One region of the Actinoplanes sp. NPDC048967 genome, then DNA from elsewhere that is predicted to be linked to it. Evidence: riboswitches for the same ligand, from Rfam matches in the RefSeq annotation. Region 1 holds a riboswitch; the other holds the start of a gene.
What was found. Region 1 has a riboswitch for thiamine pyrophosphate ahead of thiE (thiamine phosphate synthase). Riboswitches for the same ligand answer to the same signal wherever they lie in the genome.
Positions count from the first base shown of each region.

Region 1 (3,542 bases):
GGGCGAGGCCGGTGGCTACGACGCCGAGGTGCTCTTCGACGTCGTGGCCGTGGCCATCCTGGGCAAGCCGTGGGAGGAGGTCCGGCACCGGCCGGTGCGCACCCTCTCCGGCGGCCAGCAGAAACGCTTCGCGCTCGACCTGCTGCTGCGCGGCAGCGACGAGGTGCTGCTGCTCGACGAGCCGGACAACTTCCTCGACGTGCCCGGCAAGCGCTGGCTCGAGGCGCGGCTCAAGGAGTCGTCGAAGTCGGTGCTCTACGTCTCGCACGACCGGGAGCTGCTGGCCCAGACGGCGAGCCGGGTGGTGGCCGTCGAGGGTGGCAGCGCGTGGACGCATCCGGGTGGCTTCGCTTCCTGGCACGAGGCCCGTTCCGACCGCCACGAACGGTTGCTGGAACTGCGCCGGCGCTGGGACGAGGAGCACGAGAAGCTGCGCGAGCTGGTCTTCACGCTGAAGAACAAAGCGGCGTACAACGACGGGCTGGCGTCGCGGTATCAGGCGGCGCAGACGCGGTTGCGCAAATTCGAGGAGGCCGGTCCGCCGCCGTTGCCGCCCAAGGAGCAGTCGCTGCGGATGAACCTGCGCGGCGGGCGTACGGGTAAGCGCGCGGTGATGTGCACCGGACTCGAGCTGGAGAATCTGACCTTCCCGTTCGACCTGGAGATCTGGTACGGCGACCGGGTCGCGGTGCTGGGCGCCAACGGTACGGGCAAGTCGCACTTCCTGCGGCTGCTCGCGGCCGGCGGCACCACCCCCGACGTGGACAACAAGCCGGTCGACGGGGCGCCGCTGGCCCACGTGGCGCACAACGGTGTCGCAAGGCTCGGCGCCCGGGTCCGCCCCGGTCACTTCTCGCAGACGCATGACCGGCCGGAGCTGCTGAAACGTACTCTCGTCGAGATCCTTTGGCGGGGTGACGACCACCGCTCCGGAATGGACCGGGCGGGGGCCATGAAAGCCCTGAACCGCTACGAGCTGGCGGCCCAGGGTGATCAGCTCTTCGGCACGCTCTCCGGCGGGCAGCAGGCGCGGTTCCTGGTGCTGCTGCTGGAGCTGTCCGGCGCGACCGTGCTGCTGCTCGACGAGCCCACGGACAACCTGGACCTGGCTTCGGCCGAGGCGCTGGAGGAGGGGCTGCAGGCGTTCGAGGGCACGGTGATCGCGGTGACCCACGACCGCTGGTTCACTCGCGGCTTCGACCGTTTCATCCTTTTCCAGGGCGACGGCGAGGTCGTGGAGACCCCGGAGCCGGTCTGGGACGTCCGCTAGCGGATGGAATTTCCGGCGCCCGTTCCCGCAGCGTGCGGGCGCTGAGCCAGGACGCGACCACCCACAGTGGAGCACTCCGGGGGTTTACGGGCGGCGGGACGCGGGTTACCGTCTGCTCGGAACCAACCCCACGGGAGCCCGGTGCACCGGGCTGAGAGGGGGGCTGTCGCTGCCCCCGACCGTCGAACCTGATCCGGGTAATGCCGGCGCAGGGAGGAGTGTGTTGTGGGCCCTGCCTTTCCGCATCTGCACATCATCACGGACGCCCGCCGCGGGCGGCAGCCGCTGACTGTGGTGGCCGCCGCCATTGCTGCCGCCCGGCGGCTGGACGCGTGCCGGCGCCTGGCGATCCAGGTCCGGGTCGAGGACGACGTCAGCGACCGGGACGCTTACGACCTGGCCGACGCCGTCCTGGAGCTGTGCCGCCCGCACGGCGTGCTGTGCCTGGTCAATGACCGGTTGCACGTGGCCCTGGCGGTCGGCGCGGACGGTGGGCACGTGGGCGCCGCCGATCTGCCGGTCGCCGTGGCCCGCAAGGTGCTCGGGCCGGTGGGCGTGCTCGGCGCGACCTGCCGGGACGTTGACGCGGCCCGGGCAGCACGGCGGGCCGGCGCGTCGTATCTCGGTGTCGGTCCGGCCTTCGCCACCACCACCAAGACCGGACTGCCGGCTCCGCTCGGGCCGGCCGCGGTGGGCAGGGTTGCCGCGGCCGTACCGGACACACCGATCGTCGCCATCGGGGGAGTGACCGCCGGCAATGCGCGGTCGCTGGTCGGCGCCGGAGCAGCCGCGGTCGCGGTGGTCGGCGCCGTTGCCGCCGCGGCGGATCCGGGCCGGGCGACCGAGGATCTGCTGCGGGCGCTGGCATGAGCAGCACCGACGTCGTGGTGATCGGCGGCGGCATCATCGGGCTTTCGATCGCATGGCGCTGCGCGCAGCGCGGGCTGTCGGTGACCGTCCACGACAGCGGCGGCGACGACGGCGCCTGGTACGCGGCCGCGGGCATGCTGGCGCCGGCCGGCGAGGCGGGATTCGGTCAGGAAGCGCTGACCGAGCTCATGGTCGACTCCGCCGCCCGGTGGCCAGACTTCGCCGCTGAGCTGCGGCGCGAGACCGGCATCGACGTCGGCTACGACACGGTCGGCACCCTGAGCGTCGCCCTCACCGCGGACGACCTCGCCGAGGCGCGCCGGCTGTGGGAGTACCGCCGAGAGCACGGCCTCGGGGTGAGCCCGCTGCTGCCCAGCGCTGTCCGTGAGCTGGAGCCGGCGCTGTCACCACGGCTGCGCGGCGGTGCCCACGCTCCCGACGACCGGCAGGTCGATCCGCGGCGGGTTGTCGCAGCGTTGCGGGCCGCCCTCGGCCCGGCGATCGTGGGCGAACGAGTGGCGGATCTCCCGGCCGCGAGGCCGGTGGTGGTCGCGGCGGGATCCGGTACGGCGGCACTGACCGGCCTGCCTGTGCGACCGGTGAAGGGCCTGGTGCTGCGGCTGCGCGGCGAGCCGGGACTGCTGCGCCACGTGGTCAGCGGCTGGGCCGACGGGCGGCACGTCTACCTCGTCCCGCGCGCCGACGGTGAGGTGGTCGTCGGCGCCACCCAGGAGGAACGGGTGGATGCCACGGTGACCGCCGGGCAGGTGCTCGACCTGCTGCGCGCCGCCACCGATCTCGTGCCCGACCTGGGGGAGTGCGAGCTGGTCGAGACGCTCGTCCGGCACCGGCCGGCCACCCCCGACAACGCGCCGCTGCTCGGTGCGTACCAGCCCGGTGTGGTCGTCGCCGCCGGGCACCACCGCAACGGGGTGCTGCTCGCCCCGGTCACCGCCGATCTGATCGCCGAGCTGGTGGCGACCGGGAAGTCGGCGCCACTGCTGGACGCGTTCGCACCGGGGAGGTTCGGATGAAGGTCATCGTCAACGGCGCCGCCCGCGACGTCGATGTGGTCAGCGTCGAAGGGCTGGTCGAGCAGCTGACCACGGCTCGTCGCGGTGTCGCGGTCGCCGTGAACGGCGAGGTCGTGCCGCGGTCGTCGTGGCCGGTCGCGCGGCTGCGGGACGGCGACCGGGTCGAGGTCCTCACCGCGGCGCAGGGAGGCTGAGATGTTCGGCGAATCCCGGCTGATCCTGGGCACCGGCGGCGCGGAGAGCCTCGCCGCGCTCGAGGCGGCGATCGTCGCCTCGGGCACCGAGCTGGTCACCGTCGCGCTGCGCCGGGTCGACGCCGCGGGCCCGGGCCTGCTGCCGATGCTCGACCGGCTGGGCCTGCGCATTCT
Region 1 is NZ_JBEZFL010000005.1:723,917-727,458, forward strand. It holds gene AB0C12_RS25265 (ATP-binding cassette domain-containing protein) at 1-1,270, shown strand, start outside; TPP riboswitch at 1,391-1,502, shown strand; gene thiE (thiamine phosphate synthase) at 1,496-2,140, shown strand; gene thiO (glycine oxidase ThiO) at 2,137-3,174, shown strand; gene thiS (sulfur carrier protein ThiS) at 3,171-3,368, shown strand; gene AB0C12_RS25285 (thiazole synthase) at 3,370-3,542, shown strand, end outside.

Region 2 (3,542 bases), on a different contig from region 1:
GACGACCCGGCCGACCTCGGCCGCCGGGCGCCCGATCCGGCGCGGGCCCAGCGCCAGCTCGTCGGCGACCCGGTGGGTGACGAACTGGTGTTCCGGGTCCTGGAAGACCGAGCCGATCCTCGTGGTCAGCTCGGCGGCCCGCCACCGGTGCGGCGCCCCGCCCGGTACGGCGTCGATCGTGCCCGACGTGGGCTTCAGCAGCCCGCCGAGCAGCAACGCCAGGGTGGACTTGCCGGCGCCGTTGGGGCCGGTCACCGCCAGCACCTCGCCCTCGTGGACGGTCAGCCTGGTGGGCGCGAGGCGGTTGCGCAGGGTGACGGCTTCGGCGCGTACCAGCGGGGCACCCGGACCGGAGACGGCCCGGCGGGGGGCGACCGGGTGACCCGGCACCCAGACCCCCTCCTCCGCCAGCCGGTCGCCGTGCGCGGCGAACACCTCGTCCGGCGGGCCGTCGGCGCGGACCCCGCCGCCCGGTTCCAGCACGATCACCCGGTCGACGAGCGGGAGCGCCTCCGCGACCCGGTGCTCGACGATGATCAGCGTGGTGTCGTCGCCCAGCGCGCGGGCGACCGCGGCCCGGATCAGCGCCGCCCCGGCCGGGTCGAGGTTGGCGGTCGGCTCGTCGAGCAGCAGCAGGCCCGGGCGCAGCGCGAGGGTGCCGGCCAGCGCCAGCCGTTGCTGCTCACCGCCGGACAACGCCGCGGTCGGCCGGTCCCGGCCGTAGCCGAAGCCGACCCGGTCCAGCGCCTCGTCGACGCGCGGCCAGATCTCGCCGGCCGGTACGCCCCGGTTCTCCAGCCCGAAAGCCACGTCGTCGCCGCTGCGGGACATGACCAGCTGGGTCTGCGGGTCCTGGAAGACGATGCCGACCCGCTCGCGGGCCTTGCGCGGGTCCAGCCCGTCGATCTCGACCGTGCCCTCGGACTCGCCGGAGTCCTCGGGCAGCAGCCCGGCCAGCGCGGCCAGCAGCGTGGACTTGCCGGCTCCGGACGGCCCGAGCAGCAGCACCCGCTCGCCGTGGGCGACACGCAGGTCGACCCCGCGCACCGCCCACGCCCTACGACCGGCGTGCCGCCACCCGAACCCCCGAAGGACCAGCTCACCCATGGCTATGCCCCCTTTGTCATGCCCTCATGGCCCTCGCGGTCCCGGCCGTCGTCTGCCGCCGGCCGGCGACGCTCGGTGCAATCGGTCATGACTAGACGGCGGCGCGTTCGCGGCCGGAGGCGAAGCGGTCCAGCACGCCGGTCTGGGCCAGCGCCCGGACCAGCAGGATGCTGCCCAGACCGGCCACCAGGACGGCGCTGACCGCGGTGATCGCGATGTACGGCAGCCGCAACGTCGCCCACGACGTCCCGCCGTACCAGACGAAAGCGTCGTAGACGGACGCGGCGATCCCCGCTGCGGCCGCCGCCAGCGCCGCTACCGGCAGGTTCCACACCCGGTACGCGAACGCGGCGAAGACCAGCTCGGCCGCGGCCGCCTCGATCGGTCCCTGCAGCACCAGCGTCCAGCCCCAGCTGGTGCCGAGCGCGACGGACACCAGGGCGGCCAGGGTCAGCGTGTAGAACGCGGCGCCCGGCTTGCGGATGACCAGGGCGCCCAGGACGGCCGGCACCAGCCAGACGCCGTACAGGATGGCCCGGCCGGGCAGCGGGATGGCGTCCGCCGGGCCGTTCCAGAGCAGGCCCCAGGCCCAGAAGATGACCCCGAACGCGACCGCGATGATCGAGGCGATGACGATGTCGATGGTGCGCCAACGGTGCTGCATGTGATGTGCCTCCCAGCTCGTACCGGGAGGAGACGCGACGCCGTGGCCGGGGACGTCTCCCGGACACGGCGCGGCTGGAGAATGACCGAGCTCCCTGCGCTGGCATTACCCAGATCAGGTTCGAGGGTCTGCGGTGTCACCCGCACTCTCAGCGCTGTGCGCTCCCCTGTCGGATTGCATGTTCGTCGTGGTGCTTGTGTTTCGATGAACGCTAACACCGTACGGCTGTACGGGACAGCGTAGGAGGCGTCACATGCAGATCAAGGCCAGAGGTCTCACCTTCGACGTGTACGAGGGCGGCCCGGCCGACGGTGCACCGGTGCTCCTCCTGCACGGTTTCCCGCAGGACCATCGCGAGTTCGACCTGATCCTGCCCCGGCTGCACGCGGCCGGGCTGCGCACGTACGCCCTCGATCAGCGCGGCTATTCACCCGGCGCGCGCCCCGCCGCGGTCGCCGATTACCGCCTCGACCAGCCGACCGCCGACGCGGTCGCGGTCCTGGACGAGCTCGGGATCGGTGCAGCGCACGTCATCGGCCACGACTGGGGTGCGCAGGTGGGCTGGCTGCTCGCCGACCGGCACCCCGACCGGGTCAGCACCCTGACCGCGGTGTCGGTGCCGCACCCGCGCGGGCTCGGTATCGCCCTGCACAACCAGCCGTCGCAGAAGCTGCGCTTCGCCTACATGGGGGTGTTCCGGTCGCGGGCCGCGGAGCGGCTGCTGCTCGGGGCCGGCGGTACGGCACTGCGTCAGATGATGCGCCCGATCGGGGCCCGGGCCGGCCTCTACGCCACGGCCATGCGCGAGCCGGGCCGGCTCACCGGCGCGCTGAACTGGTACCGCGCCCTGTCCAGCGGGCAGCTCGCCAAGGTCGGCAAGGTCACCGTGCCGACCACGTACGTGTGGAGTGACGGCGATCCGGTCGTCGGCAAACCGGCCGCGCTGGCCACCGCGACCTGGGTGGCGGCCGACTACCGGATGGTGACGTTGCGCGGCATCGGCCACTGGATCCCGGAGGAGGCGCCGCGCGCGCTGGCGGACGTGGCGCTGGCCCGCATCGGAGTTTGACGCCGTTCACGTTCGGGCAACCATCCGTCCACCGAGAAGGAGGTTCGATGGCCGCCGAGAAGCGACGGAGCAAGCACGAGACCGAGAAGCAGCGGTGGGACCGTAACTTCGCCGACCTGCTGCAGGAGCTGCGCGTGGCCCAGACGGGCGTGCAGATCCTCTTCGCGTTCCTGCTGACTCTGCCCTTCAGCAACGGCTTCCCGAAGACGACGGACTTCCAGAAGGACACCTACATCGTCGCGCTGCTGGCCGCCGCGGCCGCCACCGCGATGATCATCTCGCCGGTGGCGTTCCACCGGGCGCTGTTCCGCCAGGGCCGCAAGCCCGAGCTGGTCCGCTACGCGCACAAGATGGCCACCGGTGGCCTGGCGTTCATGCTGATCTCGATGGTCAGCAGCGTGCTGCTGATCACCGACTACCTGACCAACATCTGGGTCGCGCTGATCCTGACCGGCATCGCCGCGCTGTTCTTCCTGACCTTCTGGGCCGCCGTCCCGTGGACCCGCCGCAACTGGGTCGACGATGACGACGAGGAGGACGACGAGGAGTTCGCCGAGGACGCGGCCGAGCCTAGCGAGGCTTCGCGGGCTTGAGCCCGAGGTCCTTGAGCTCGAGTGCGGCCAGCGCCTGCACCGCGGCGGCGTCGCCGTTGCGCCAGGACTGGGCGATGTCCGGGCCGAGCTTGGCCAGCTCGTTCAGCGG
Region 2 is NZ_JBEZFL010000003.1:934,060-937,601, reverse strand. It holds gene AB0C12_RS17030 (ABC transporter ATP-binding protein) at 1-1,107, opposite strand, end outside; gene AB0C12_RS17025 (ECF transporter S component) at 1,199-1,771, opposite strand; TPP riboswitch at 1,845-1,949, opposite strand; gene AB0C12_RS17020 (alpha/beta fold hydrolase) at 2,025-2,840, shown strand; gene AB0C12_RS17015 (DUF6328 family protein) at 2,888-3,433, shown strand; gene AB0C12_RS17010 (hypothetical protein) at 3,411-3,542, opposite strand, start outside.
Region 2: linked by a shared signal. The riboswitch ahead of AB0C12_RS17025 (ECF transporter S component) and the one ahead of thiE (thiamine phosphate synthase) in region 1 are both predicted to bind thiamine pyrophosphate.